3 regions of the Solwaraspora sp. WMMA2065 genome follow, and region 1 is predicted to be linked to each of the others. Evidence: riboswitches for the same ligand, from Rfam matches in the RefSeq annotation. Region 1 holds a riboswitch; each other region holds the start of a gene.
The links. A riboswitch is a leader RNA that binds a small molecule or an ion and turns the genes downstream of it on or off. The one in region 1 is predicted to bind cyclic di-AMP.
Positions count from the first base shown of each region.

Region 1 (9,392 bases):
CCCAGGCGGTGCCCATCGCCTTGTCGAGGGCGTGCGCAATCGCTTCGGGAGCCGGCGACGCCGCAATGATCGCCCGGATCCGGTCCTCACCGAGCTGGATGTCACCGGCTGCCCCGATAGTGGCCCGGAACAGGCCGCGACCGGGTACGTGCATGAACCGCTCGCCGTCGGCGCCCGGGCTGGGTTCCTCGGTGACTTCGAAACGGGTCATCGGCCACTGCCGTAGGGCAGCGGCCAGCTCAGCCCCGGTCCCCGCCCGACCGGTCCAGCTGCACTCGGCACGCCGGCCGTTCGGATCGAGCGGCTGAGCGGTCCAGTGCAGGTTGACCGGCGCGACGAGGACGCGCGATATCGCCCATTCGACGTGAGGGCACACGGCGAGCGGGGTCGAGTGGACGTATACGACGCCACGCGTTGGCACGGTGACCTCCCGGAGAGCGAGGTGCGTCTTCCCCTACGACCTCGACCACCGGGCGGTGTGACCAATGATGACTGTTGTGACGGGTGGTGCGCCAGTGAATCGGCAAACTGGTCGAAAAATTGTCGCCGCCCGGCTCCCGGGTCCGCTCCGCCGCTGGGAATGACAGCCACGGGTGCGTCGTTGTCCCTGCTGGTCGGCCGGAAGCCAGGGCCGAGATCGAGGTGGCCAGCCGGTCTGCGGCCGGCCGTCCGGTAAGATGAGGGCGGCGTATGCCCGACACCCGGCGAACCCGTTCGTGTGATCCGTCGTACCGCCAGTTCCGTCCGTATCACCAGTGTTGCCAGTACCACCAGCTTTGCCAGTACCGCCAGTCCTGTCCGTACCGTCAGTCCTGCAAGGGAGTCCCCCCGTGGCGAGCAACACCTCCAAGACCGCGCGCGCGTCAGTCCGCGCCGGCCAGGCCGGTCAGGGTGGTGCCCTGAGCGTCCTCGGCGAGTTCAAGTACCTGATCCCGCTCAACGGCGGCAAGCACGCCTATGTCCGCAACCTCACCAACGGGAAGACCGCTCACCTGCGGACCGACTCGGACGCGTTCGTGGAGGAGATCCGGTCGCTGGCCGGTGCCGGCCACGCCGCGAAGATCCGGTTGGAGATCAACGCGCTGGCGGCCGCCCACCCGGGTCACGGCTGGGAGCTGACCGAGAAGCGGCTCGTCGAGGCCGGGGTCTTCGAGGCCTGAGCATGATCTGACGGATCGACGACGACCCGGACCTGGACCGGCCCCGCCGGGCGGCACGCCCGACGGGGCCGTTTCCGTCGCTGGTGTTGGCGGCCGCGCTGCTCAGTTGAGCAGTTCCACCTGGCCGTTTCCGAGGTCGTAGACCCCGCCGGTGACGTCGATCCGCCCGTCCGCGAGCGCCGCGGCGAGCAACTCCACCTGCCGGAGCCGCTGCACGGTCCGCCGCACGTGGGCCCGTACCGCGAGGGGCTGCACGTCCGGGTGCCCGACACCGACCTCGGTCACCGCCGGAGCGATCTGCTCGACCAGGTACCCGATGCTGCCGGTCGGGCGGCTACCCGTGCGTTGCGCGCTGATGGTCGATGCCACCGCCCCGCACCGCTCGTGTCCGAGCACGATGACCAACGGCACACCCAACGCGCCGACGGCGAACTCGATCGACCCGATGATCGCCTGGTCCAGCACCTGGGCGCCGGACCGCCCGACGCAGATCGAGCCGAAGTTCTGGTCGAAGATTGCTTCCAGTGGCACCCGCGAGTCGATGCAACCGAGCACGAACGCGATCGGATACTGCTCGCCGAGCGCCGCGCTGGCGGCAGCTGCCGACACGTCGTGACCGTGCCGTGGTCGTCCGGTGACGAAGCGCTGGTTGCCGGCCAGCAGCTCGGCCAGCGCCTCGGCCGGGCCGGGGTGATCGGGTGGTGGCGGGCCGGACGGACGCGGTGCCCGGGAATCCGGCATCGGGAACGACGGTGACGACATGGTTGCAGCGTGGCGTGCTACTGGCCGGTCGGGAAGGCAGTTGCGAGTCTTCTCACCGTGCTGGTTCCAGATCCGACCTACCGGGGTACGTCCCAGTCGGGACCGCCAGCGACACGGGCGGAGGTGACTCGGTGGGCAGGCCTCAGGAGTTCAGCGTCCGGCTGCCGGACGGAGCGGTGCTGCGCGGGCGGTCGAGCGGCAACGACCGGACCGGGTGCCGGCCGCCCTCGTCGAGGTGCTCGGCAGGGCGGCCGTACCTGGTGACCACCTTCGCCGGGCGGCCCCCTGCTGAGGCGGATCGAGGTTCGCCGGCGCCCTGGGAGCCGGCGCCGGGTTGGCGCGCGGACGGTAACGTCGTAAGGCTGCCGGGTCGGACCATCTGACGGGGGCACCACGCTCCGTCGTCGCCGCCCGGCGCCGTGACCGTCCGCCGGCGGACCGGCCGCCCTGCCCCGGCTGGCCCGCCCTCGCCCAGGAGCCGCAGCGTTGACCGACGCCACCACGCTGGACCAGGAGATCGCCGCCGAGCAGCGGCACGTCGACCGGGTGTACGCCCGGTTGGCGCAGCTACGCCAGGACGCGGTACGCGCCGAGCGGGACGGCTACCGCCTTGCCCGGGTGGGCAACGTCGGCGCCCTGGTGGAGCGCGACGCGATGGTCTTCCACGCGGCCCGGCGGCGGCATCTGCTCGACGCCGAGCACGAAGGGCTGGTGTTCGGCCGGCTCGATCTACGCGACGGCGCGGTGCTGTACGTGGGTCGGCTCGGGGTGCGCGGCGAGCGGGCCGAGCCGCTGCTGGTCGACTGGCGCGCCCCGGCCGCCGCCGCGTTCTACCAGGCGACGCCGGCCCGACCGCAGGGCGTGGTGCGGCGGCGCACCATCCAGTCCCGGGGCGAGCGGGTCACCGGCGTCTCCGACGACCTGCTGGATCCGGCGGCCGCGCCGGCCGGGATGCGGGTGGTCGGCGACGGTGCGCTGCTGGCCACCCTGGCCCGGGCCAAGGGACGTGGGATGCGCGACATCGTGGCCACCATCCAGCAGGAGCAGGACCAGGCGATCCGGTCGCCCGCCACCGGGGTGACGATCGTCTCGGGCGGCCCCGGCACCGGCAAGACCGCGGTCGCGCTGCACCGGGCGGCGTACCTGCTCTATTCGGACCGGAGCCGGTTCGCCGGCGGCGGCATCCTGGTCGTCGGCCCGACCGGGGTCTTCGTCGAGTACATCGCCGCGGTGCTGCCGGCCCTGGGTGAGGACAGCGCCACCCTGAGGTCGCTGGGGTCGCTGCTGCCGGGGGTGTCGGCGACCCGGACGGATCCGGCGGCGGTCGCCGTGCTGAAGGGGTCGCTACGGATGCGGCGGGTGCTGGAACGGGCGGTACGTGACGCGGTACCGGACGGGCCGACCGAGCTACGTCTGCTCTACCGGGGGCAGTTGCTGCGGCTACGCGGCCCGGAGCTGGACGGCATCCGGGCCCGGGCGCTGCCCCGGGGTGCCCGGCGCAACGAGGTCCGGCGGGCCGGTATCGACGGGTTGTTCGAGGCGCTGTGGGCGCAGGCCCGGCAGTTGGTGGCCCCGGCCCGGCTGCCCGGCCAGGCCGAGTTCGAGGACGAGTTGTCGGACCGGGACGATTTCCGGGACTTCCTGCGGGCCTGGTGGCCCCGGCTGCTGCCGCGACATGTGCTGGGCTGGCTGGCCCGGCCGGGCCGGCTGCATCGGTACGCGCGAGGCGTGCTCGACCCGGCCGAGATCACGGTGCTGTCCGACGCCTTCGGTGACCTGGTGGACCACGGACCGACGATCGCGGACGTGGCGCTGCTGGACGAGTTGGACGAACTGCTCGGCCGGCCGCCGCAGCCCCGCCGCAAGCACCGGGATCCGTTCCGGGTGGCCGGCGGGGTACGTGAGGTGACGACCTTCGCCGACCGGGAGCGGGCAGCCCGCGTCACCGCCCGGGAGCGGCCGGCCGACTACCGGGAGTACGCCCACGTGGTGGTCGACGAGGCGCAGGACGTGTCGCCGATGCAGTGGCGGATGGTCGGGCGCCGGGGCCGGCTGGCCTCCTGGACGGTGGTCGGGGATCCGGCACAGACCGCGTGGACCGGGGATCCGGCCGAGCTCGCCCAGGCCCGGGACCGCGCGTTGGGGCGGCGACCGCAGCGGGAGTTCCAGCTGACCACGAACTACCGCAACCCAGCGGAGATCTTCGAACTGGCCGCCGGGGCGATCCGCGAGGTCGCCCCGGACGCCCCGTTGCCGACGGCGGTCCGGGCGACCGGGGTGGCACCGCGCCGGGACCGGGTCTCCGCGGCGGCGCTGCCGGCCGCCGTCCGCGCCGCGACCGCCGAGATGCTGGCGGCGGTGGAGGGGACGGTCGGCGTCATCGCCCCGGTGACCCGGCGCGACGAGGTCGCCGGCTGGCTCGGCGGGTTGGCGACCTCGCGGCTGCAGGTGGTGTCGAGCCTGCAGGCGAAGGGCATGGAGTACGACGCGGTGGTGCTGGTGGCCGGCGAGGAGATCCGCGCCGAGTCCGAGGCCGGGGTGCGCACGCTCTACGTCGCGCTCTCCCGGGCGACCCAGCGGCTGGTCACCATCGACCTCGACCAGGAGTCGATTGCACATATTGCCATGTGAGCATTAGTCTGCCGACGAGACGCCGGGCAACGGAGGGTGGCAGGCGTGGGAGTCGGACACGATCACTGTGCCGGGAGCACCGGCCAGCGACACTACGGGTGCCTCTGGGCCGCCTTCGCCCTGCTGGCGGTCTTCATGGTCGTCGAGGCCGTCACCGCGCTGGCGACCGGCTCCCTGGCACTGCTGTCCGACGCCGGGCACATGTTCACCGACGTACTCGGCATCGGTATGGCGCTCGCGGCGATCGCCGCGACCCGACGACCGACCGGGGAGCCGCAGCGCACCTTCGGCCTCTACCGCCTCGAGGTGCTCGCCGCGCTGGCGAACGCCGTACTGCTCGCCGGGGTCGCACTCTACGTTCTGGTGGAGGCGGCTCGCCGGTTCGCCGATCCGGAGCCGGTGATGGTCGGCCCGATGCTGGTGGTGGCGATCGCCGGACTGCTCGCCAACATCGTCGCCTTCGCCCTGCTGCGCCAGGGGGCCAGGGAGAGCCTCAACGTACGGGGCGCCTACCTGGAGGTGCTCGGTGACCTGCTCGGCTCGGTGGGGGTGCTGGTGGCCGCCACGGTGATCGCCACCACCGGCTGGTGGTACGTGGACCCGCTGGTCGCCGTCGGTGTCGGGGCGTTCATCCTGCCGCGTACCTGGCGGTTGGCGCGGGCCGCGCTGCGCATCCTGGTGCAGGCGGCGCCGGAGCATGTCGAGGTCGACCGGGTTCGCAGCCGGCTGGCCGCTGTGCCGGGCGTCTGCGACGTGCACGACCTGCATGTCTGGACGCTCACCCCGGGCATGGAGGTGGCCTCGGCACACCTGGCCGTGACCCCGTCAGCCGAGATCGGCACGGTACTGCGGGACGCCCGGGCGGCCCTGCACGACGAGTTCGGTATCGAGCACGCGACGCTGCAGATCGAGCCGCTGGCCCCCGCCGACTCCTGCGGACCGGCTGACTGGTGATTAGCAGATGCTTAAGTTTCGTGACCTTACCGCGACGTTGACAACTACGATCTACGTATATTTCTGATTTTTCTGGATATAACAGACCTATCGATGCCGGGACGGCAGCCCGAGGAACCGGTAGTCTCGGCCCCGGTCTCCGCTCGGGCGGCGCCCCTCCGGCGCCCGCGGAGGCCGTCGCCTAATCGCCGTACGGCGAGCCGGGGAACCACGTACCTGGGGTGCATCCGCGTCACGCGGTAGGGATCTTCCGTCCCGAACCCGTCAGCTAACCCGGTCGGCGGCTGACGGAAGGAATGCACAGTGTCGCGCACAGTCCACAGAAAAACCCGATTCGCGTTATTGGCGGCGTTGACCGCCGCCCTGATGGCCGTCACCGGCACCCCGATCGGCTCGCCGGCCGGAGCCGCCCTGCCCGCCAACCGGCCCGACCGGGTCGACAACGAGGGAGGCACCGACAGCCTGCGCAAGGAGCTCGATGCGGCCTCCAAGGGCTGGATCGACGCCAAGGCGGCGCTCAACCACTCGAAGGGCCGGCAGAAGAAGCTGTCCGAGCAGCTCACCACGGTCGGTGCTGAGCTGGAGCAACGGAACAGGAACGTCGGACACATCGTCGACCGCGCGTACCGCAACGGCAGGCTCGGCCCGGTCTCCGCGTTGCTCAACAGCACCTCACCGGAAGGGTTCGTCGACCGGGCGGCGGCGCTGAGCGCGGTGACCGCCAACGAGGAGAAGCAGCTCCGCGAGCTGTACCGCACCCGTGACCAGGTAACCAGGTCCAAGGCTGCGATCGAGCATGAGATTCGGGAGCAGCAGAAGCAGGTCACCATCATGGACCAGCGCCGGAACCAGGCGGAGCGGGCCCTGGCCGTCGCGGTCGCCGCCGAGAAGCAGGCGGAGGAACAGGCGGAGGAACAGGCGAGGCAGCAGGCGGCGGAGGAGGCCGAGCAGGCCGCCGCCAGCGGATCCTCCGGCTCCGGGTCGTCGGGGTCCGGATCCTCCGGCACCGGGTCGTCGGGATCCGGGTCATCCAGCGCGTCGGCGACTCCGGCACCACGCAACGCGAACGGCTCCTGGCCGGCCGAGTCATGCAACGTCGACGACCCCACCACCTCCGGCTGCATCACACCCCGTACGCTGCACGCCCTGAACCAGGCGAAGGCTGCCGGCTTCACCCGCTACGTGTCCTGCTTCCGCAACGGCAGCTCCGGCGAGCACCCCAAGGGCCGGGCGTGTGACTTCGCCGCCCAGCCCAACGGCTTCGGTGGAGTGGCAACCGGCGGTGACAAGAGCTACGGCGACAACCTGGCGAACTACTACATCAACAACGCCGACCGGCTCGGTGTGCTCTACGTGATCTGGTACAAGCGGATCTGGCTGCCCAGCAGCGGCTGGAAGACGTACAGCGGTGCGGGTGGCGACCCGTCCAGCGACCACACCAACCACGTACACCTGTCGGTGTACTGACGTCCGCGATCGGGGGCGGACGGCCACGTCGGTGGCCGTCCGCCCCCGTTTTCTTTTCGCGGCGGAATCAGCGTACGGAGTCATTTGCGCAACAGCGGCAGACCGATCGGCATATTTGCCGACGGTCACCGGCGACCACGCGAGAGCGCTCTACCGCCATGCAGTCGCACTCGGCTCACGCAGAGCACATGCAGCCCATGAGGAGAGAGAGCGCTCTCACCGAGAGGTTTACAGCAGCACCGGCGCGGCTGTCAACAGACCACCACGACCCCGTACCGAATACACGAAACTTCATGTCGGGATATTGACAGAAGCCCGCATCTCTGATGACCTCCTGGCAATAACTCGTTGACGGGCGCGAATTTTCGCGATCGTGGACCGCGCCCGACCCGACCCGGAGGCACCATGAACCTGTCGATCCGTGGCGCGCGAACAGGTCGTACGCCGCGCCGGATCCTGGCAGCCACCACCGTGACAGCGCTGGCCGCGACCGGACTGATCTTCGGCGTACTGCGCACCGCCGACGCCGCCACCGTCGGCGCCGGCAGCTACACCACCACCCGCCCGGCGGGCGCCGCCGCCCCGACCGCCTGCGGAAACATCTCCGCCAACCCCCGGCAGTACGTCACGGGCACCGCCCCGGCCGGGGCGGTGCCGACCAACGACTGGTGGTCGTCGCTGCTGTTCAAGCGGTACAACTGCGCCTACTCCGACCCGCTGCACGCCCACCCGATGTCGTTCCAGCCGACCGCTGGCGGGCTCGGCGTCTCCTACACCACCGAGGCGGCGATCTCCGGTACGTCGACCGGCGTCGGCGAGTACCACTACCCGTACACGCGAGAGTTCACCCTCGGCGTCGCCGGGCTCAACGCCCCGGACGTCAAGGTCGACGGCTGGACCGACTGGACGGTCAGCCCGTACTGGTCCGACGGCGCCCGCACGCTACGCGCCACCGTCGGCCACGGTCTGCCGTTCGTGTACGCCCAGGTCACCGGCGGCAACGCCGAGCTGTCGTTCCCCGGCACCCCGACGGTCTGGCACCACAGCGGCACCCGGGTCGGCTTCTCGATGCGCGGCCACGACTACGTCGCCTACGGCCCCAGCGGAGCGACCTGGTCCGTCAACGGGACCACGATCAGCTCCACCCTCGCCGGCCGCGGCTACTTCTCCGTCGCACTGCTGCCGACCGGCGCCGGCACCAGCGCCGCCCGGCGCACCGCGCTGATGGACAGCTACGGCCGGTACGCCCACGCCCACGTCACCGGCACCCGGGTCAGCTGGAGCTACGACCAGGCCAGCAGCACGGTCGACGCCACCTACAGCTTCACCACCACGGCCCGGGAGGGCTCCGCCACCGGCACGGTCGTCTCCCTCTACCCGCACCAGTGGAAGCACCTCGACGGCGCCAGCCCGATCGCCGAGACCTACGTGTCGGCCCGCGGTCCGATGCGCAACCTGGTCGGCGCGACGTCGTTCCGGACCGCGATGCGCTTCCACGGCGTACTGCCGGAGGTCCCAGCGGTGGCCACCAGCGTCGGTGCCGACCTCGCCACGCTCACCGCGCACCTGGACCAGGCCGCGTCCGGCGACCCGCTCGCCGGCTTCGACAACGACACCTACTGGACCGGCAAGGCGCTCGGCCGGGCCGCCCGGCTGGCCGAGATCGCCGACCAGCTCGGCCGCACCGCCCAACGCGACCATTTGCTCACCGCCATCCGGAACCGGCTGACCGACTGGTTCACCGCCAGCCCAGGCAAGACGCAACGGGTGTTCTTCTACGACCAGGCGTGGGGCACTCTGGTCGGCTACCCCGCCTCGTACGGATCCGACACCGATCTCAACGACCATCACTTCCACTACGGCTACTACATCGCCGCCGCCGCGACGCTGGCCAAGTTCGACCCCACCTGGGCGGCGACCAGCCAGTACGGCGGCATGGTCAACCTGCTGATCCGCGACGCCAACAGCTGGGACCGCAACGACCCGATGTTCCCGTTCCTGCGCGACTTCGACATCTACGCCGGCCATGACTGGGCCGCCGGGCACGGAGCGTTCTTCGCCGGCAACAACCAGGAGTCATCCTCGGAGGGGATGAACTTCGCCAACGCCCTGATCCAGTGGGGCCTGGCCACCGGCAACACCGCGATCCGCGACGCCGGACTGTACATCTACACCACTCAATCGGCGGCCATCCAGGAATACTGGTTCGACTCCTCGGACACCAACTTCCCGGCCTCCTTCGGGCACCGGTCGGTGGGCATGGTCTGGGGCGACGGCGGGGCCTACGCCACCTGGTTCAGCGCCGAGCCGGAGATGATCCAGGGCATCAACATGCTGCCGGTCACCGGTGGCTCGCTCTACCTCGGCTACCGGCCGGACTACATCGCCACCAACTGGAACGCGCTGGTCACCAACAAC
Region 1 covers NZ_CP128361.1:2,743,563-2,752,954, forward strand. The annotation lists gene O7610_RS12365 (DUF3145 domain-containing protein) at 1-421, opposite strand, end outside; gene O7610_RS12370 (hypothetical protein) at 831-1,160, shown strand; gene O7610_RS12375 (carbonic anhydrase) at 1,263-1,922, opposite strand; gene O7610_RS12380 (HelD family protein) at 2,409-4,553, shown strand; gene O7610_RS12385 (cation diffusion facilitator family transporter) at 4,599-5,507, shown strand; cyclic di-AMP (ydaO/yuaA leader) riboswitch at 5,676-5,806, shown strand; gene O7610_RS12390 (coiled-coil domain-containing protein) at 5,874-6,974, shown strand; gene O7610_RS12395 (glycosyl hydrolase) at 7,380-9,392, shown strand, end outside.

Region 2 (9,392 bases), 2.2 Mb from region 1:
ACCCGGGCGAAGGTGATGCTGAGCGAAACCCTCGGCCACACCCGGATGCTCAAATGGAGCGTCGTCGGGGCGGCCCACTGGTTCGTCATGGTCGCCTTCATCGTGCTCTCCATCCTCGTACTGGAGGCGTACTTCGAGGTGGTCGACGCCGGCGGCGGCATTCCGGTGATCGGCGGTTGGCTGCTGTACGGGCTGGTCACCGAGCTCATCTCGATCCTCGGCATGGCGGGTATCGGCGTGCTGATCGGGATCCGGCTGGCGAACCGGCCGACCCGCGCCGGCGGCCGGTCACGGTTCACCGGCTCGACGATGTGGCAGGGCTACTTCGTCGAAGCCGTCGTGCTCGCCGTACTGATCTGCGGCTTCTTGATCCGTGGCTTCCGGGTGGCCACCGACCACTTCGACTTCCCGGTCTGGGCCACCCCGGTGAGCCACGCGCTCGGTGCCGTCCTGCCCGCCTCCGAATCGGCGATCAGCATCACCGCCCTGATCAAGATTCTCATCTCGATGACCTGGCTGATCGTCATCGCGCTGACGCTGACCATGGGGGTGGCCTGGCACCGGTTCGCCGCCTTCTTCAACATCTACTTCAAGCGGGACCCCGGCCGGCCCAACTCCGGCCTCGGCGCGCTGCGGCCGATGATGAGCGACGGCAAGCCGCTCGACTTCGAAGAGGCCGACCCGGAGTCGGACCAGTTCGGCGTCGCTCAGGTCGAACAGTTCAGCTGGAAGGGCCTGCTCGACTTCACCACCTGTACGGAGTGTGGCCGCTGCCAGTCGCAGTGCCCGGCCTGGAACACCGGCAAGCCGCTGTCGCCGAAGCTGCTCGTGCTGTCGCTGCGCGACCACGCCTACGCCAAGGCGCCGTACCTGCTCGCCGGCGGCGGAAAGGATCTCACCGGCGAGGAGAAGGGTACGACCGAACAACTCGCCAAGGTCGACGCCCTGGCGCTGGCCGAGGCCGACCGCCCGCTGATCGGCGGCGCCGACGACGGCGGCGTCATCGACCCGGACGTGCTCTGGTCGTGCACCACCTGCGGGGCCTGCGTGGAGCAGTGCCCGGTGGACATCGAACACGTCGACCACATCGTCGACATGCGCCGCTACCAGGTGCTGATCGAGTCGAGCTTCCCCAGCGAGGCCGGCGTGATGCTGCGTAACCTGGAGAACAAGGGCAACCCGTGGGGTGCTCCACCGAACACCCGGGAGGACTGGACCAAAGGGCTCGACTTCGCGGTGCCCCGGGTCGGCGAGGTGGACGACTTCGAGTACCTGTTCTGGGTCGGCTGCGCCGGCGCGTTCGAGGACCGGGCCAAGAAGACCACCCGCGCGGTGGCGACCCTGCTGCACGAAGCCGGCGTCGACTTCGCCATCCTCGGCGAGGGCGAGACCTGCACCGGCGACCCGGCACGGCGGATCGGCAACGAGTTCGTCTTCCAGATGCTGGCCCAGCAGAACGTCGAGACCATCAACGAGGCGTTCGGCGACCGGGAGCCGGCGAGACGCAAGATCGTCGCGACCTGCCCGCACTGCTTCAACACCCTCGGCAACGAGTACGGCCAGCTCGGCGGCCACTTCGACGTCGTACACCACACCCAACTGCTGGCCCACCTGGTCACCGCCGGCAAGCTCACCCCGGTCACCCCGGTCGACGGTGGGTTGACCTACCACGACCCGTGCTACCTGGGCCGGCACAACCGGGTGTTCAGCCCGCCCCGGGAAGTGCTCGGTGCCGCGTTGACCGCAGGCGCCGGGGCGGGCGGCGACGCGGCCCAGCTGCGGGAGATGCCGCGCAACTCGGAACGCTCGTTCTGCTGCGGCGCCGGCGGGGCGAGGATGTGGATGGAGGAGCGGATCGGCAAACGGGTCAACGTCGACCGGGTCGAGGAGGCGCTCTCCACCGGTGCCCAGACCATCGCGGTCGGTTGCCCCTTCTGCTACACCATGCTCGGCGACGGGGTCACCGGCAAGCAGTCCAGCGGCGCGGCGGACGAGAACGTCGAGGTCGTCGATGTGGCGACGGTGCTGCTCAGGTCGGTCAAGCCGGCGGTAGCATCGTCGGCGTCATCGTCGGCCGAGGAGTAGGGAGAAGCGGGTGCTGGGTTGGGCCCGCGAGTTCCTCTCCCAGCCCTGGCCGTTCCTCACCCTCGCGGCGCTGGCCGGCGTGAGCCTGCTGGCGCACCGGCCGCTCGCCGTACGGCTCGGCTGGGCACGCTGGCCGACGCTCGGGATGCTTCTCGGCGCTGCCGCGATCGCCGCGCTCACCCTGCCACCGGCACCGACCGGGTCCGGCGTACCGCTCGCCCCCGGGGTCTCCGTTTCCGGCCCGGACGGGGAGGTCTTCGCCGCGTGCCTCCGGTCGCTCACCGATCCGGCGGTGCTGTGGTCCGGGCTGGTCACCGTCGACTCGCTCGGCGAACGGGTCGGCAACGTGGCGATGTTCGTACCACTGGCGTTCTGCACGGTGCTGGCGGTCCGCCGGCCAGCGCTGGCCACCGGGCTGCTCCTGCTGGCCCCGGTGGTCGTCGAAGTAGGCCAGGCGGTGCTCGGCGTCGGCCGTGAGTGTGTCGGCTACGACTGGGTCAACAACGCGACCGGGGTGCTGATCGGGGCGGTCGGCGGCGGCGTGGTCCGGTTGCTGTGGCGGCGGTTCGCGCCGTCACCTACCAAGGTCAGCTAGCTGCCAGTCGCGACGTCGGTGGCGGTGAAGACGCTGCGGGCGACCGTTGCCCGGTACCCGGCGACGACGTCGGTGGTCGCAGCGATCGGCCAGGCTGCCGGCCCGAGCACTGCGGGCGGCCGGCGCCGCGCGTCCAAAGGTGGTGCAGCACCGACGTCCGGCACGTCGAGTGCGTTCAGCAGGCAGGCCAACGCGGCGGTACGTGGTCCGACCGGTCCGGCGCCGCGCTCGGCGGCGGCCAGCCGTCGCCGGGTCTCCGTCTCGGCGGGCGGTTCGCCGCCGTCCGGCGGAGCGAATTTGGTCCGGGGCAGCACCCAGAGCACCCGGTCCCGTTCCCGGCGGAGCACCCCCGAGACGACCAGCCCGTTGAGTACCTCGTCGACTACACCGTGGGACAGATCGACCACCCAGTCGCGGGTCGCGCGGCCAGGCTCGGCCAGAATCCTGGTCCGTACCCGGTCGAGCAGCTTCCGACCCGGGTCGCTGCCGGGCGCGTACCCGCTGCCGGGATCGTCGCCGGCCTGCACCCGGCCGTCCGTGTCGATCGAAATCTGCCCGCCGACGGCGAGGTCGCACAACACCGCCCCGGCGACCGCATAGTCGAGCTCGGGGGAAGCGACGGTCGCGGTCCCGGAATCGTCATAGCTGAGCAGGACCAGCTCCTCCGCGAGGCTGAGCGACGTCATCAAAGTCCTTCCGTGGATACTCCGGCGTTGCGGCCGGGGAGGAACCGGAACCCCTGCGGAAGCAGGGCAGGCACGACCTCGCCTTCCTCGGCCACCACTGCCGTGGTGGGGGTCGACGCCGGCCTCGACAGCCTGTTCACCCTGTCGACCGGGGAGAAGATCCCCAACCCGAGACATGAACACCGTGACCGGCAGCGGCTGGCCCGCGCCCAGCGGAACCTCGCACGCAGGGCCAGAGGTTCGGCCAACCGGGCCAAGGCCCGGTTGGCGGTGGCCCGGGTTCATGCCCGGAGCGCCGACCGCCGCCGTGATCACCTGCACAAGTTGACCACTCGGCTCGTTCGTGAAACCCAGACGATCCTCGCGGAGGGGCTCTCCGTGACTGCCTGTGGAGGCGGTGTGAGACCTCACCAGGAGTCCTCCTCTCGGACGGGGCGGTCGTCGGTGTAGCAGGAACCCCCTGGGGCGACCCAGGGAATCCCCGTTCCTCCAGGGCGGGGAGGAAGTCAACACGCTAACCGCCCAGCCCGGTGCCTGCAGGAGAAACGGTAGCTGCGAGAGAAGCAGCGGCTGCAGGCGGCGACGAGCAGCTGCTTGCAATGAAGCAGAGACGGCAGGCGGTCTTGAACGAACGCCGCGCTTTCCAATAAGGTGATGCACCGACCGCTGCGGATGTCGGCCTCCGTACCCCCGCCCGTGAGGCCCCAGCGATCGACCATTGAAGGAGTCGCTGCCAATGGCACGTGCGCTCGCAAACTCGCACATCCATCGTCACAGTGGGTCCCCATATCGACGCGGAGAGCATCCGCGTGTACGAGTTCTTCAGCGTATCGCGTTTGCGCTGTTGCTTACCGTAACCGCACTGGTCTTCCCGGCTGTTCCGGCTCACGCCGAGCCGACGCTCGCTGAGATCGAAGCCGAGTTGGACGCCCAGTGGCTGAAACTGGAACCGGTCATCGAGCAGTACAACAAGGTGCACAGCGAGCTCAAGGCCAACGAGAAGAAGGCGGCTGCGCTCGACGAGAAGATCCGCCCGCTGTCGCTGCAGGCCAACCTGGCGGCGGACGAGATCGGTGAGGTGGCCAACCGCTATTACCGGACCGGGCCGTCGAGCGAGCTGAACGCACTCCTCCGGACCGGATCACCGACCAGCCTGGCGGATCAGCTCGTGGTGCTGGACCGGATCTCCAAGCGTCGGCAAGAAAAGATCACCGCCGTTCTGGAGACCCGCGACCGCTATCTCGCCGAACGGCAGACGCTGGACGAGTTGATCACGAAGCAGCAGGCACAGGACAAGACGCTCGCCGAGCAGCGCAAGACCATTGACGCCGAGATCAAGCGCCTGGAACGGGCGCGAAACGCCGCGTACCAGTCCACCGGCTACACCGGCGGATCTGGTGCCTCCGGCCCGTGTCCGGCGGTGTCGGTCGGTGGAGCCGCCGGGACCGCGGTACGCACCGCGTGTGCACAACTCGGCAAGCCGTACGTCTGGGGTGCCACCGGGCCGAACGCGTTCGACTGTTCCGGCCTGACCCAGTATGCCTGGGCAAGTGCCGGTGTCAGTCTCACGCATTACACCGGAACTCAGTGGAATCAGGGCAGTTCGGTCAGTCGCGCCAACGCCAGACCAGGGGATCTCGTGTTCTTCTTTAGTGATCTGCATCACGTGGGGATCTACATCGGTAATGGCCTGATGGTGCACGCTCCACGCGCAGGTCAACCCGTGCAGATGGAGAACATCGACAACATGCCGCTCGCCGGATTCAAGCGGGTCGGCTGATCGCAGCAGGTCAGCCCGCTCGCCAGGGCAATCTGAGTGACGTGCTTTGGCCAGCCGAACGTACGGTCGGACCGGTCTGAACGGGCCGGTCCGCCCAGCAAAATTCGAACGCTTGAACGATGGCAGCCTATGCACGATGCGCAATCGTCCGCGTACTCAATGAGATAGTCTGTGTTCTCGCTTGCGTAGCGAGAACGCTGCTCTCTAACCTTGGGGATCGTCGAGTCGGGAGGACGTCAACCAACCGGGTTGACCTCGACCTGACACCACCTAATCGCCGCCTGACGGCGAGCCGGGGACCCACGGCACTCCCGGGGTGAATCCGCAGACCACCTGCGGTAGGGCGTCTCCTTTCCGCCCGAACCCGTCAGCTAACCCGGTAGGCGGTCTGGGGAGAAGGAGTCCGGTGGCTACGAGCGCCCCTCGGCGATACCTCCGGTGGTCCAGCCGCGACCATCGGCGAAGAACGCCGCACGACCCTCGACGAATACTCACCGCGTTGATCGCCGCCACCACCGGCGTCGGTCTGCTGCTGGTCGGAGCGCCGGCGCAGGCGCAGCCGACCGTCGCCGAAATCGAGTCGCAGATTGACGAGGTCTGGGCCGAGCTCGAACCGACGATCGAACGGCACAACGCCGTACGGCAGGATCTCGCCGCCAAGAAGAAGCAGGCGGACGAACTGCAGAAGAAGATCAAGCCGCTGCAGATCCAGATCGACCTGGCGATGGACCGGGTCAGCGAGTTCGCCGCGCGGTCGTACAAGGGTGGTAGCCCGTCGGTCTTCAACGCGATTCTCACCAACGGCAAGCCGACCCACCTCGCCGACCAGCTCGAGCTGCTGGACCAGTTCGCCCGCCGGCAGGCCCGTGACGTGCAGGCCGTCGTCGACCTCAGGAACGAGTACGCCGCGAAGAAGGCCCCGCTCGACGAGTTGATCGTCGAGCTGACCAGTACCGAGGCCCAGCTGGCGGCGAAGGCCAAGGAGATCGACGCCGAGGTCGACCGGTTGCAGGACCTGCGCCTGGAGGCGTACGGCTCGACCAACACCCTCGGCTCGCTGCGTCCCGCGCCCTGCCCGGCGACCTACCCCGGCGGTGCGGCCGGCAAGGCCGTCACCTTCGCCTGCGCGCAGATCGGCAAGCCGTACGTGTGGGGTTCGGCAGGACCGGGCAGCTACGACTGCTCCGGTCTCACCCTGGCCGCCTGGGGGCAGGCCGGTGTCTCACTGCCACACAACGCGGCCCGGCAGCGTCAGGTGACCGCCAATGTGAGCCGGGACCAGCTGCGCCCCGGCGACCTCATCTTCTACTACAGCGGGCTCTCCCACGTCGGCATGTACGTGGGTAACGGCTGGATCGTGCACGCCTCCCAGGCGGGCGAACCGGTGCAGATGCGCAAGATCGGTTCGAGTGTGCACAGTTACGGCAGGCCCGGCTAGACCTCACTCCTCCCCATGGCCTGGCGCGTGTCGCTGATCCCCCCGTCAAGCGGCAGCACCGGCCACCGGAAAGGCGCCCTCCCATGTCTCCCCCCGGCTTGGGAGGGCGCCTTTCGCCTGCCCGCCGCCAATGGGTCGGCTCTCCGACAGCCCAGCCGGTTCAGCTGGTCGGCCAGGTGCGCCACCGCTGCCAGGACCGGCTCGGAGTGGGCCCACGCTGCCCCTGGTACCGGGATCCGTAGACCGCCGACCCGTACGGATGCTCGGACGGCGACGAGAGCCGGAAGATGCACAACTGCCCGATCCTCATCCCGGGCCAGAGCTTGATCGGCAGGTTCGCCACGTTGGACAACTCCAGCGTCACGTGGCCGGAGAAGCCGGGGTCGATGAAGCCGGCGGTGGAGTGGGTCAACAGGCCCAGCCGACCCAGGCTCGACTTGCCCTCCAGCCGGGCGGCCAGGCCGTCGCCGAGCGAGACGACCTCGAGCGTGGAGGCAAGGACGAACTCACCGGGGTGCAGGACGAACGGGTCGCCGCTGGGCACCTCGACCTGGGACGTCAGATCGTCCTGCCGGGTGGCCGGGTCGATGTGGGTGTACAGGTGGTTGTTGAAGACCCGGAAATACCGGTCGAGCCGGACATCGATGCTCGACGGCTGGATGAGCGAGGATTCGAACGGCTCGAGGGAGAGGCCGCCGGACTTGGTCTCCGCGACGATGTCCCGGTCGGAGAGGAGCATCGTCACACGATAGCGACCGTGCGGCCGGTGTGACCGTGCGGCCGGTGTCCTGGCCGGAACGTACCCGGATCGGCGTGGCCGGGCGATCCCACTATCTCTTCGTACACATGTTCGATAGAATCACCGCATGGCAACCTGGTCCGAGTTCGCAGCCGACGAGCCCCGCCTGGCCACGGCGATCCGACTCCTCATGCAGCAGTACGGTCCCGGCCTCGGCTACCTCGCCACCGTCCGAGCCGACGGTGGTCCCCGGGTGCACCCGGTCTCCCCGGTGATCACCGACAGTGGGCTGTTCTGCTTCATCATCGACTCGCCGAAGCGGCGTGACCTGGAGCGGGACGGTCGGTACGCGCTGCACTCGTTCCCGCCGGAGGAGAGAGACGACGAGGCGTACCTGGCAGGTCGGGCGCATCCGGTCACCGATCCGGCCAAGGTGGGTCGGCTCGCCAGCGATCTCGGGGCCGTGCCGCACGTCGACTGGCGGCTGTTCGAGTTCACCGTCGACGTGGCGATGGTGGCGCAACGCGCTGGCGGCACCGGCCACTACGCGGCGGCGCCACGGCAACCAGCCGTCCAGGTCTGGCTCGACCCGACCAGCGGCAGCGTTTCCCACCCGGTGCCGACCCCGGTCGCCTGCTGACCCGCCGCGTGGCACCGGCCGACGCGTTGACGCCCTACCCGTTGACGGTCGGTCGACGGGCGCCGAGCCGTACCCCATGCTGTGCTCGGTTGGCGGCCGGGCCTGTTGCGCAGCGACCGGGCGGACCGGGTAGAGTGGGGCCGCTCGCGGGTGTAGTTCAATGGCAGAACATCAGCTTCCCAAGCTGACAGTGCGGGTTCGATTCCCGTCACCCGCTCCACATGCGGAAGACCCGCTCAGGACGTCGGTCCTGGGCTGCGGTTGGTCAGCTCTGCCACCTTTTGATCAATTCCTAGATTCCGGTCGTCAACCCGGACGCTGATCAGGTGTTCGGGGTCGTACCCGCGCTCGGCTTCTGCGACCAGTTCGCTCTCCAGCTGCGACGTGAGCGCCGTACCGTCCTTGGTCTGTCGGCTGGCTGCCAGAGCTGCCCGCCCGGGGACCCAAGATGCCTCCGCACACGTGATGCCGCAGGTGCATCCTGATGCACCTCTGGCATCAGGCCGAACAGGCGACCCTGGCCCGATGGGGTTGCACTGCGTGCAACGACCGCCGCGCATCGTCACCGACCTTGCGGTGTGGACGACGTCGGGCCGATACCCAGCAGCGCCAGCGCGGCGACCCGGCTTTCGATCACCTGGATCCGGTCGGCCCGTTCCGTCGGGGACCAGTGGGCCTGCTGGTTGGTCACCTGCCCGGGCCACTTCCGGTATAGCAACCCCGGCTCGTCGATGAAGTGACCGTCGCTGACCGTGCTCGCGGCGAGGAGCAGCCCGGTGTCCTCGGAGGCGGGCAGCGCCAGCCAGCCGCCCAGGGCCAGCAGCAGGTCCGTACGGATGCACAGCGTCGCCGGGTGCACCGGCAGCCGGTAGGCGTCCTCCTGCCAGCACCGGTGGACCGTACCGGCGGGCAACCGGCCGCCCGGTGGATCGGTGGCCATCCGTACCGTGCGGTGGTCGCTCAGCAGATCGAGCGCCGCCGCGGTGGTCCAGCCGACCGTCGGGTCGGCGGTGAGGACCGCGATGTCGCGGGCCAGCGCGTCGGAGGTCAGCCTGTCGTCGGCATCGAGCACCTTGACCAGCGGCCCGTCTGCGCGGGACAGCGCCATGGTGCGGGTGACGCCGGGGCCACCGGGGCGGTTGTGGCCGACGCTGATCCGGCGGTCCTGAGGCAGCGCGGCGGCGACCTCGCCGGTCTGCCCGTCCTCCTGCACCAGCCAGCGCCACTGCCAGCCAGGCGGCATCCGCTGCGCCCGCAGCGAGGCGTACGCGTCAGCGAGGTACGGGATGCTCGCGGGATGGACAGGAGTGACCACCGAGATGGTCTGCGGGGGCCGGCGCATCGCTCCGACTCTACTATGGGTTGTTGATCGTTGACCCAGCGTTGTGGCGCCCCGGTCTCTGGTACGAATGTGCCATGTCGGAACCGA
Region 2 covers NZ_CP128361.1:4,920,701-4,930,092, forward strand. The annotation lists gene O7610_RS22430 (heterodisulfide reductase-related iron-sulfur binding cluster) at 1-2,085, shown strand, start outside; gene O7610_RS22435 (VanZ family protein) at 2,096-2,680, shown strand; gene O7610_RS22440 (GOLPH3/VPS74 family protein) at 2,677-3,366, opposite strand; gene O7610_RS30745 (RNA-guided endonuclease InsQ/TnpB family protein) at 3,379-3,816, shown strand; gene O7610_RS22445 (C40 family peptidase) at 4,103-5,146, shown strand; cyclic di-AMP (ydaO/yuaA leader) riboswitch at 5,404-5,547, shown strand; gene O7610_RS22450 (C40 family peptidase) at 5,646-6,584, shown strand; gene dcd (dCTP deaminase) at 6,745-7,323, opposite strand; gene O7610_RS22460 (pyridoxamine 5'-phosphate oxidase family protein) at 7,451-7,963, shown strand; tRNA gene O7610_RS22465 (tRNA-Gly) at 8,110-8,183, shown strand; gene O7610_RS22470 (glycosyltransferase family 2 protein) at 8,526-9,305, opposite strand; gene O7610_RS22475 (hypothetical protein) at 9,380-9,392, shown strand, end outside.
Region 2: another riboswitch for cyclic di-AMP. It lies ahead of O7610_RS22450 (C40 family peptidase); the one in region 1 lies ahead of O7610_RS12390 (coiled-coil domain-containing protein).

Region 3 (9,392 bases), 2.8 Mb from region 1:
CCTGGGAGAACATCCAGCGGTAGTTCTCCAGGCCGACCCAGTTCTCGCTGCGTCCGTCCATGAACGACAGGACGGTGGTGCGCAGGGCCGGAATGACCAGCCCGATGCCGAGTAGCAGCAGGGCCGGCAGCAGAAAGAACAGGCCGAACAGGCCTTCGCCGCCGCGCCGGGGTCGGCCGATCGGCATCGATCCGCCACCACCGCCGGCGCTGGCCGCGATCAGCCGCTGCTCCCGTCGGCGGGCGAACCAGCTCGGCACCGCGTCGAGCAACAGCAGCATGCCGCCGACGATCACCACAAACGCGATCAGGCCGTACAGCAGCATCAACAGCTTCGGGTACTGCTCAGCGAAGTCGAAGTACATCCGCCCTCCCAACGGATCGTCGACCGGAGCCAGCTATGGCGCGGCCGGCCCACCCCCGGTGTGCTCGTGGGTGGGCCGGCCGCGTGGTGTCAGCTGGTCGGCCAGGAGCCTTCGATGTAGTCGAGGGTCTCGGCGGTGCTCTGGCCGCTGAGCCAGTCCACCATGCCGCGCCAGAAGGTGCCCGCGCCGACCGCGGCCGGCATCAGGTCCGAACCGTCGAAGCGGAACGTGGTGTTCTCGTCCTGCAGGATCTCCACGGAGAGCCGGTCGATCGGGTTCTCCACGTTGGCGATGTCCAGCCCGCTGTTGGCCGACACCCAGTTGCCGAGCGAGGCCCGGCTGTTGGCGTACTCCGGCGAGGCCAGGTAGGTCTGCACCGCCTGGACCTCGGGCCGGTCGGCGAAGGCCACGGTGAACTCGCCACCGCCGAGGACCGGCTGGCCGGCGCTCGGGTCGTTGGTCGGGAAGTAGAACGCGAAGACTTCGCCGTCCTCGGCCACCTCGGTGCCCTCCGGCCACTGGTTGGCGTAGAAGCTGGCCTGCCGGTGCAGCGCGCAGTCACCGTCGAGGATCGGGGTGCCGGCATCCTGGAACGAGGTCGCGGTGATGCTGTCCACGCCACCGAAGCCGCCGTTGACGTACTCCTCGTTCTTGAGGATCGAGCCGGCCTGGTCGACGGCCTCGGCGACCCGCGGGTCGTTGAACGGGATGTCGTGGGTGGTCCACTGGTCGTAGACCTCCGGCGTCTGGGTCCGGAGCATGATGTCCTCGATCCAGTCGGTGGCCGGCCAGCCGGTGGCGTCACCGGACTCGACCCCGACGCACCACGGCTTGGTGCCGGTGGTGGCGACCTCGTCGCTGAGCGCGATCAGCTCGTCCCAGGTCTCCGGCACGGTCCAGCCGTTGTCGGCGAACATGCTGGGCGAGTACCAGACGAAGGACTTGACGTTGGAGCCGAGCGGGGCGCCGTAGAAGGTGCCGTCGACCGTGCCGTACGCCAGCCAGTCCTCGCTGTAGTTGGCCTCGGCCATCGCCTTGGTCTCGTCGGAGGCGGCCTGCAGCTGGCCGGCCTCGGCGAACCGCCCGAGCAGGCCGGGCTGCGGGATGAAGGCGATGTCCGGCGGGTTGCCGCCGTCCACCCGCACCTGCAGCTGGGCTTCGAACTCGCCACTGCCCTCGTAGCGGATGTCGATGCCGGTGCAGTCGACGAACTCGCTCCAGGACTGCTCGAGCAGGTCCGCCTCGGCGTCACGGATCGAGGCGTAGATCGTCACCTCGGTGCCGTCGTTGCCCTGGTAGTCACTGTATGGGGCGCATTCCTCGGAATCCGGGTCCGCGCTGGTGCCGCTGTCGGAAACACACGCCGTCGAGGCGAGGGCCAGCCCGAGCACGCTGGCGAGCGCGAAGGCCTGGCGTGGTCTGGTGAAGACCGCCATGGAGCGTTCTCCCTTCCTAGCCGGCGGGCCCCGCGTCCCTGCGGTCTGGCTGCGCCGGTCGGTTGCTGTCTGGGCGTCTTCATATGTAAGCGCTTGCAATGGAAGCGCGTCCAGTCCTGACCAGCTACGAGCCAGTAACGATTCGGAAACCTTGACCCGCTACTCAGCTGTTGAGCTGCCAGATGGACAGGTTCAGCGCGGCGGCGAAGGTGACCCAGCCCCAGTACGGGACCATCAGCAGGGCGGCTGGTCGCCACACCCGCCAGAACAGCACCACGGTGCCACCGACGAGCAGCCAGAGGAGCACGATCTCAGCGAACGCCAGACCGTACCGGCCGGCGGCGAAGAACAGCGGTGTCCAGGCGGCGTTGAGCACCAGTTGGGCCAGCCAACTGGCGATCGCCAGGCCGACGCCGGCGCGCCGCCAGACGGTGAATCCGGCGACGGCGATCAGCACGTACAGGATGGTCCAAACCGGGCTGAACAGCCAGGACGGCGGTGCCCAGGACGGCTGGACCAGTTCGGCGTAACGGGAACCGGCGTCGCGGGCGGCGAACGCCCCGACCGCTGCGGCCGCCGCCACCAGGCCGAGGAACACCGGGAAACCCCACCACGAGCGCATCGCGACTCCAGGAACAGATCAGGCCGGGGCCGCCGGCGCCGGTCCACGGTGGGGAGGACCGGGCCGGTTCCGGCGGCCCCGGCAGGCTCGGGGTCGATGTGGTCAGGTCGATGTCGGTCGAAGGAGCCGGGGGTTCGCCCGGCACCGTCAAGCGAACAGGCTCACGCCGCCGGGACCGACGAGCAGCCCGACGACGATCAGTACGATGCCCCAGAGCAGTTGCCGACGGAACAGCGCGAGAACGCCGGCGACGACCAGGACGACTGCGAGAATCCAGAGAAGTAGCTCCATGGCCGCTGAATACCCTTGCGACCGGCGACGGAAACCTTCACCGGTCTGGTCAAGGGACCGACCCGGCGAGCGAATACACGCTGTACGCCTGTTTGATCACCGGATGGGCGACGTTACGGACCTGTACCCCTCCGGGTGTAGTGCCCCGCTCCGTGCCGAAATGGGCGTGACCGTGCACCGCCAGGTCGGTCGGTGCCGCGTCAATCGCCTCGGCCAGCAGGTAGGAGCCGAGGAACGGGTAGATCTCGGGCGGCTCGCCGGTGAGCGTCTCCGGCACCGGCGAATAGTGGGTCAACGCCACCCGTACATCGCAGTCCAGGTCGACCAGCGCCGCCCCTAGCCGGTCGGCGGCGTCCGCCGTGGTGGCGACGAACGCCTTCATCTCCGGCTCACCGAACCGGCTGGCGCACCGCCCGGCGAACCCGCCGCCGAACCCCTTGACCCCGGCCACCCCGAGCCGGCCGCCGGGGCAGTCCACCACCACGCCGTCGCCGTCAAGCACCGTGACCCCCGCGTCGTTGAGTATCCCGACCAGCTGCGGCACCTGGTCACAGTGGTGGTCGTGATTGCCCAGCACCGCCACCACCGGGACCGGCAGATCCCCGAACTCGTCGGCCACGCACCGCGCCTGCGACTCCGTTCCGTGGCGGGTCAGGTCGCCGGCCAGCAGTAGGACGTCGGCCCGGTCGCCGAGCTGCGCCAACGCCGGCCGGAACCGGCCCAGCACGTCGCTGTCCATGTGCACGTCTCCGACAGCCGCGACGCGGATCACGACAACTCCTCCGCCTCGGTGGGCGCGGTGGTCCGACTGACGACGATGTCGACGATCAGGCGTACGCCGGGAAAGCGCTCGGCCACCAGCCGGACGATCTCCGCCCGCCGGTGGGCGCTCTCGACCTCGCCGCACAGCGCCAGGCTGTGGTCCCGGCGGGAGACACCCACCCCCTGCTCGGCGATGTCGGCGTGCTCGCTGAGCATCCGCTGCACCGCCGCCTCGGTGTAGCCGTCCAGCCGGTCCGGCCCGGTCTGTCGCATCGACTGCCCCGATGTCCGGGTCATTGCCCCACCTCCTGGCTGTCGTCGGGTGCACGTCGGTGGCATACCCGTTCCCGGCCGGTTCGTGCGTGCGGGCGCGGCGCGGCGCGTGGCAGTGGGCGAGCGGGGTGACGACGTGCACGTGCTCGCTACCGTTGGGAAGGTGCTCGTCACAGTGACCCATGCGCCACCGTCACCACCATCACCGTCCCGGCCCGCGTCTCGCCCGCTGTCGCCCGTACAGTCCACGTCGTCAGCCGTGCCGCCATGCCCGCCACCGGACCCCGCAGGGAGCACAGTGGACGCCGATCCGGCCTGGTCGCCGCCGGACGGGCTGCGACGGATCGCGTTGGTGGGCATCGACGGGGTCGGCAAGACCACTCAGGCGCACCTGCTGGCCGAGGCGCTGACCGCCGCCGGCCGGCCCGCCCGGTACTGGCGCAACGCCGGCGGTCGACGCTGGCTCGACCGGTTCGCGGTCCGGATCGGCCGCCCGGATGCCCGGCGGATGGTCGGCCGTGGCGGGCTGATGTTCCTGGAGGCGTTGCTGCGCTGGCTCGCGATCGCCCGGTCGGTGCTCGGCTCGCGTCGAGTGATCGCGGTGATGGACCGGTACGCGGTATGCCAGTACGCCAGCATCCGCACCCACGGCGCCGGCCGCTGGGAACGGCTCGCCCGGCTGGCGTACCGGGTGTTTCCCCGACCGGACGTGACGTTCCTGCTCTGGCTGCCGCCCGCCGAAGCGGCCCGTCGGATCGACGCTCGGGGCACCGACCACGAGTCGCTGGAGTTCCTGGCGACCAGCGCGGCGGCCTACGGGTCGCTGCCGGAGGCCGCCGGGTTCGTGGTGATCGACGCCCGGGGCCCGGCCGCCCAGGTCGCTGCAAAGATCCGGCAGCGGCTGACCGACGGGCGGCTGACCGACGGGCGGCCGGCCGGCGCGTCGTGGTGGCCGGATCAGGACGATTCGCGCGCGTCGTGACCCGATCGTCGGTGCCTGCCCGGGCGGTGATGAACCGTGCAACCCGCTCGGGCCGTACTCCTGGCCAGGACCAACCGGCCGGCGGGCAGTGACGAGGATCGCAGGAGGGGTAGTGACGGGAATCGCTGCGCCTTGCCAGGTGTCGTGGTGTGCTGGAAGCCTGCCACACCCCGCCGACCTCAATGAATCGGGCCGTCGGCCGGCCCGACGCGGCGCGGCGATCGAGGAGCCTGGCAGGAAACGCCAATCCCGTTCACAGCAATTATTCAGGCAATCGTGTCAGCTTCGACTCACGAGACGGAATCCCTGACGCGTCTCATCTGTTGTGTAGGTGTCGGCGCCATACGGCGGGGCCTGCCACATCAGGTTCGCCGGATCGGAGGCAGACGTGACGGGGGAGAGGCTGATGGAGATGCGCATCGCAGGTGACAGGGCACGACGTGGGGTTAACGAGGGGACCGTGAGCAACGTGGAGAAGACGATGGCTTTGCGGACCGACGAGGTCGCCGAGGAGCGGGACCTCGTTGGCGTCTACCTGCATGAGATCTCCCGCACGCCGCTTCTCGACGCGGCCCGGGAAGTCGACCTCTCCAAGGCGATCGAGGCCGGCCTGTACGCGGAACACCTGCTGGAGCAGGGTGTGCCGCGGGCCGGGGTGAGCCGCGAGGAGTTGGAGCGGCTGGTCGTCGAGGGCGAGCGGGCGAAGGACCTGTTCATCCGGGCCAACCTGCGTCTGGTGGTGTCGATCGCCCGCCGCTACGTCCGGTCCGGGATGCCGATGCTGGACCTGATCCAGGAGGGCAACACCGGTCTGGTCCGCGCGGTGGAGAAGTTCGACTACGAGCGTGGTTTCAAGTTCTCCACCTACGCGACCTGGTGGATCCGGCAGGCCATCAGCCGGGCGATCGCCCAGCAGGAGCGGACCGTACGGCTTCCGGTGCACCTTGTCGAGGACGTCAACCGGATGCGCAACGTCGCCCGCCAGTTGACCCGCGAGCTCGGTTCGGACCCCGAGCCGGAGCAGATCGCCGCCTCGCTCGGCGTGCCGGTCGAACGGGTGCACGAGCTGGTGCGGTGGTCGCAGGACACGGTGTCGTTGGACACCCCGGTCGGCGACGACGGCGACACCAACCTGGGCGACCTGGTGGCCGACAGCGACGCCCCGTCGCCGGAGGACATCGTGCTGACCGGGCTGGAGCGGCAGCGGATCGAGGGTCTGCTCAACCACCTGGACGACCGGTCCGCCGGCATCATGCGGGCCCGGTACGGCCTGGAGGACGGGCGGGAGCACTCGCTGACCGAGGTCGCGTCGCGCTTCTCGCTGTCCCGGGAGCGCATCCGTCAGCTGGAGATCCAGGCACTGGGCCGGCTGCGGGAGCTGGCCCGGGCAGAAGGGCTGCAGGCCGCCTGACGAACTGACCGCAGGCGACCTGACCCGCCGACGAACCGACAGACTACCGACGAACTGCCGACGGCCCGGCATCCGCGCTAGCGGATGCCGGGCCGTCGGCAGTTCGTCGGGGCGAGCGACCGGGTCAGCGGACCCGGCCGTAGCCGTACGGTGGCATCATGTCCACGCTGGCCAGCTCGACGGTGCGGCCGAAGGTGGGAGCGTGGATCACCTGTCCACCGCCGACGTACAGGCCGACGTGGGCGAGACCGTTGTAGAACACCAGGTCACCGGGCTGCAGTGCGCCACGGTTGATCTTCGCGACCACGTCCCACTGCATCGCCGCGTTGTGCGGCAGGCTCTTGCCGGCGGTACGCCAGGCGGCGAGCGTCAGGCCTGAGCAGTCGTAGCCGTTCGGGCCGCTGGCGGCCCAGACGTACGGCTTGCCGATGGCTCCGTAGGCGAACTCGACGACCGAGCCGGCGGCACCGGACACCGACGGTACGGTCCCGGTGTACGACGAGCCGGTCTCGCTCGCGGCACCGTACGCCCGTTCCCGCTTGTCCATCAGCTCGTCGATGTCCGCTTCGATGCTCTTCTTGCGGTCGGCGAGCTCCTTGACCTGGGCGTCCTGCTTCTTCAGGGCTGCCTGCAGCTTCTCCTGCTCGGCCAGGTAGGTCAGTTGGGTGCTGGTGAACTCGCTGAGCCGCTGCTGCCGGTCCCGGGCCAGGTGGTCCAGGGTGCCGAGCCGGTGGATGAAGCTGCCGGAGGTGCCGTCGAGCAGGGCGGTCGCGGTGCTCAACCCGCCGGTCTTGTACGCGTTGACCGCGATCTGACCGACCTCGGTCTGCGCTGCCGCGAGTTCGGCCTGCAGCGGGCCGAGCTTGGCGTCGATGTCCTCGGCCGCCGTCCGGGTGGCCTTGGCCTCCTCCCTGAGCCGGTTGTACGACTCGACGACCTTGGCCAGCTCTTCGGATTCCTTGTCGATCTGCTGCGTGAGTTCGCTGACCGTCGGCTGGGCGGTCGCGGCGGTCGCCGGTACCACCAGGCCGAGGCTTACGCCGGTCAGCATCAGGGTGCGCAGCAGAATCCGCGCTGTTGACAAGAACGCAGAACCCTTCTTCCTGGCCGCCTACCGGGTTAGCTGACGGATTCGGGCGGGAAGTTCGCCCTACCGCGGTGGACCGCGGATTCACCCCAGGTGCCGGTGGGTCCCCGGATCGCGACCGTGGAATCACTGGCTGTAACGCCAGGTAATCTCGCTACGGCGATTCGGCGGCACTGGACCGGCATCACCGCTTCCCGGTGACTGGCGACCGGACCAGCCGGTCCAACTTAGCCGCAAGGGTTGCGACCCGGAAAGTGCTGCGATCGTGATCCGCGGCATGGAACTGACTGGGGCCCGGTGACAGTTACTGGATGTGACGGCTGGCTGCTCTGGGCAACATCTCCCTGCCTTCGTGTAATCGGTCGACTGCGGTGCGTCGTCATTGGCGGGCGGTTGATCAACTGCGAATAATGCGTCATTAGTCGGTCTACGCGGTTGTTGTCATTGTGCTATACGGATAAATGGGGATGGAAGGTCTGATTCGTCATCCAGGAAGCGGCCTGCCGTACGTCATTCTGCTAGGTGGCAGAATGACTACCTTCCATCGAGTAGCTTGCTGTTTGCACAATGGACCCGCAAGGTCAGCGCCGCACGAGCCCTTCGGAGGCAGCTATGCGTGCTACTCGCCAGACCCCACCCCGACGCGGTTCCCCGGTACCCGCCCCGTCCGGCCCCAGTGTCGGACGGGCCTTCTACCGGCAGCCCGGTATCTGCGTGACCGGTGAATGGTTCGTCGTGGCCGGCCGGCGGTTCGCCGTCCGCGACCTCACCGAACTCCGGACCGCACGAGGTGCCCGCGACCGTCTCACCGGCCGGGTGATCGTGGTGACCGCCGTGACCCTGACGGCGGTCGCGGTGACCGTCGGCTACACCCGCGGGTTGGATGAGGTCAGCGCGGGTGCCTACCTCGCCATGCTGGCGGCTGCGTTCGTGCCGGTGGCGGTCGCCTGGCTCGGCGACCGGTTGCGGCCGCGGGCGTACGAACTATGGGGCCGCCACCAGGGACTGCTGGTGCTGCTGTTCAGCACCGACGACGAACGCCAGTACGGCCAGGTGAGCCGGGCGTTGATGCGGGCCCGGGAGATGTCCCGGCTGGCCGGTCTGTCCGAGCCGGTCACCATCGAGCCGTGGATGCCCGACCAGCGGTGAGCGGGCCCGGCCGCCGTGGCGGTCGTCGGCGGGCTGGTCAACGTCGGTCAGCCCGCATCCGGCCCGTCCAGTCGACGGGCGAGGTCGTGCAGCATCGCCACCGAGTCGGCCGGCGACAGGGATTCCGCCCGTAGCCGGTCGAACACATGCTGGTACGGCCGGACCTCGTCGGCCCGGTCGATGACCTCCTCGACCAGAGCGCTCTCCACGTACACCACATCGGCGTCGGCCTGGTCGGCGAAGTGCAGGATGACGAACGGACCGAGCACCGTGTTGCTCCCGGCGGTGAACGGCAGCACCCGGACCGTGATGTGGGGCGCCGCGGACATCTTCGCCACGTGCTGGAGCTGCTCGCGCAGCACCCGCGGGCCGCCGGTCATCCGGCGCAGCGCCGCCTCGTCGATGATCACCTCGATCTGCGGCGGGTCCGCGCCGAACAGCACCTCGTGCTGGCGGGCCAGTCGGATCTGCACCCGTCCTTCGATCTCGGCTGCCGGTACGTGGTGCGGGCCGTCGGCCGGGATCACCGCGCGGGCGTACTCCTCGGTCTGCAGCAGGCCGGGGAAGCTGATCGGCTGGAAGTAGCGCAGTGCCGACGCCTCCGCCTCCAGACCGATGTAGGCCGCGTAGGCGGCCGGCACCCGGTCCTTGTATCCGCTCCACCAGGCGCGCCGTCGTGCCGCCCGGGCCAACTCGACGAGATCCTGCACCTGCTGCTGGTCGCGTACGCCGTACAGGTCCAGCAGGGCCTTGACGTCGTTGGTCGAGATGCTGACCGACCCCGACTCGATCCGGATCAGCTTCGACAGCGACCAGTCCATTTGAGCGGCGACGTAGTCCTGGGTCAGCGCGGCGGCCTCGCGTGCCCGGCGTAGCGCCGCACGCAGCCGGCGACGCCCGATGGTCGGGCCCTGGTGTCGGGCAGACATGGGAAACGCTCCGGGGGAGTGCCTAGCAGTGTGCTACCTGGCTGGTTGCCACCCTGTTGCACGCTACACCGCCGCCGTCAGGTCTG
Region 3 covers NZ_CP128361.1:6,724,149-6,733,540, forward strand. The annotation lists gene O7610_RS30390 (carbohydrate ABC transporter permease) at 1-364, opposite strand, end outside; gene O7610_RS30395 (ABC transporter substrate-binding protein) at 454-1,800, opposite strand; gene O7610_RS30400 (TspO/MBR family protein) at 1,964-2,422, opposite strand; gene O7610_RS30405 (GPGG-motif small membrane protein) at 2,570-2,713, opposite strand; gene O7610_RS30410 (metallophosphoesterase family protein) at 2,763-3,452, opposite strand; gene O7610_RS30415 (hypothetical protein) at 3,482-3,772, opposite strand; gene O7610_RS30420 (dTMP kinase) at 4,047-4,730, shown strand; gene O7610_RS30425 (sigma-70 family RNA polymerase sigma factor) at 5,149-6,141, shown strand; gene O7610_RS30430 (C40 family peptidase) at 6,266-7,225, opposite strand; cyclic di-AMP (ydaO/yuaA leader) riboswitch at 7,236-7,373, opposite strand; gene O7610_RS30435 (DUF6232 family protein) at 7,943-8,377, shown strand; gene O7610_RS30440 (helix-turn-helix domain-containing protein) at 8,425-9,306, opposite strand.
Region 3: another riboswitch for cyclic di-AMP. It lies ahead of O7610_RS30430 (C40 family peptidase); the one in region 1 lies ahead of O7610_RS12390 (coiled-coil domain-containing protein).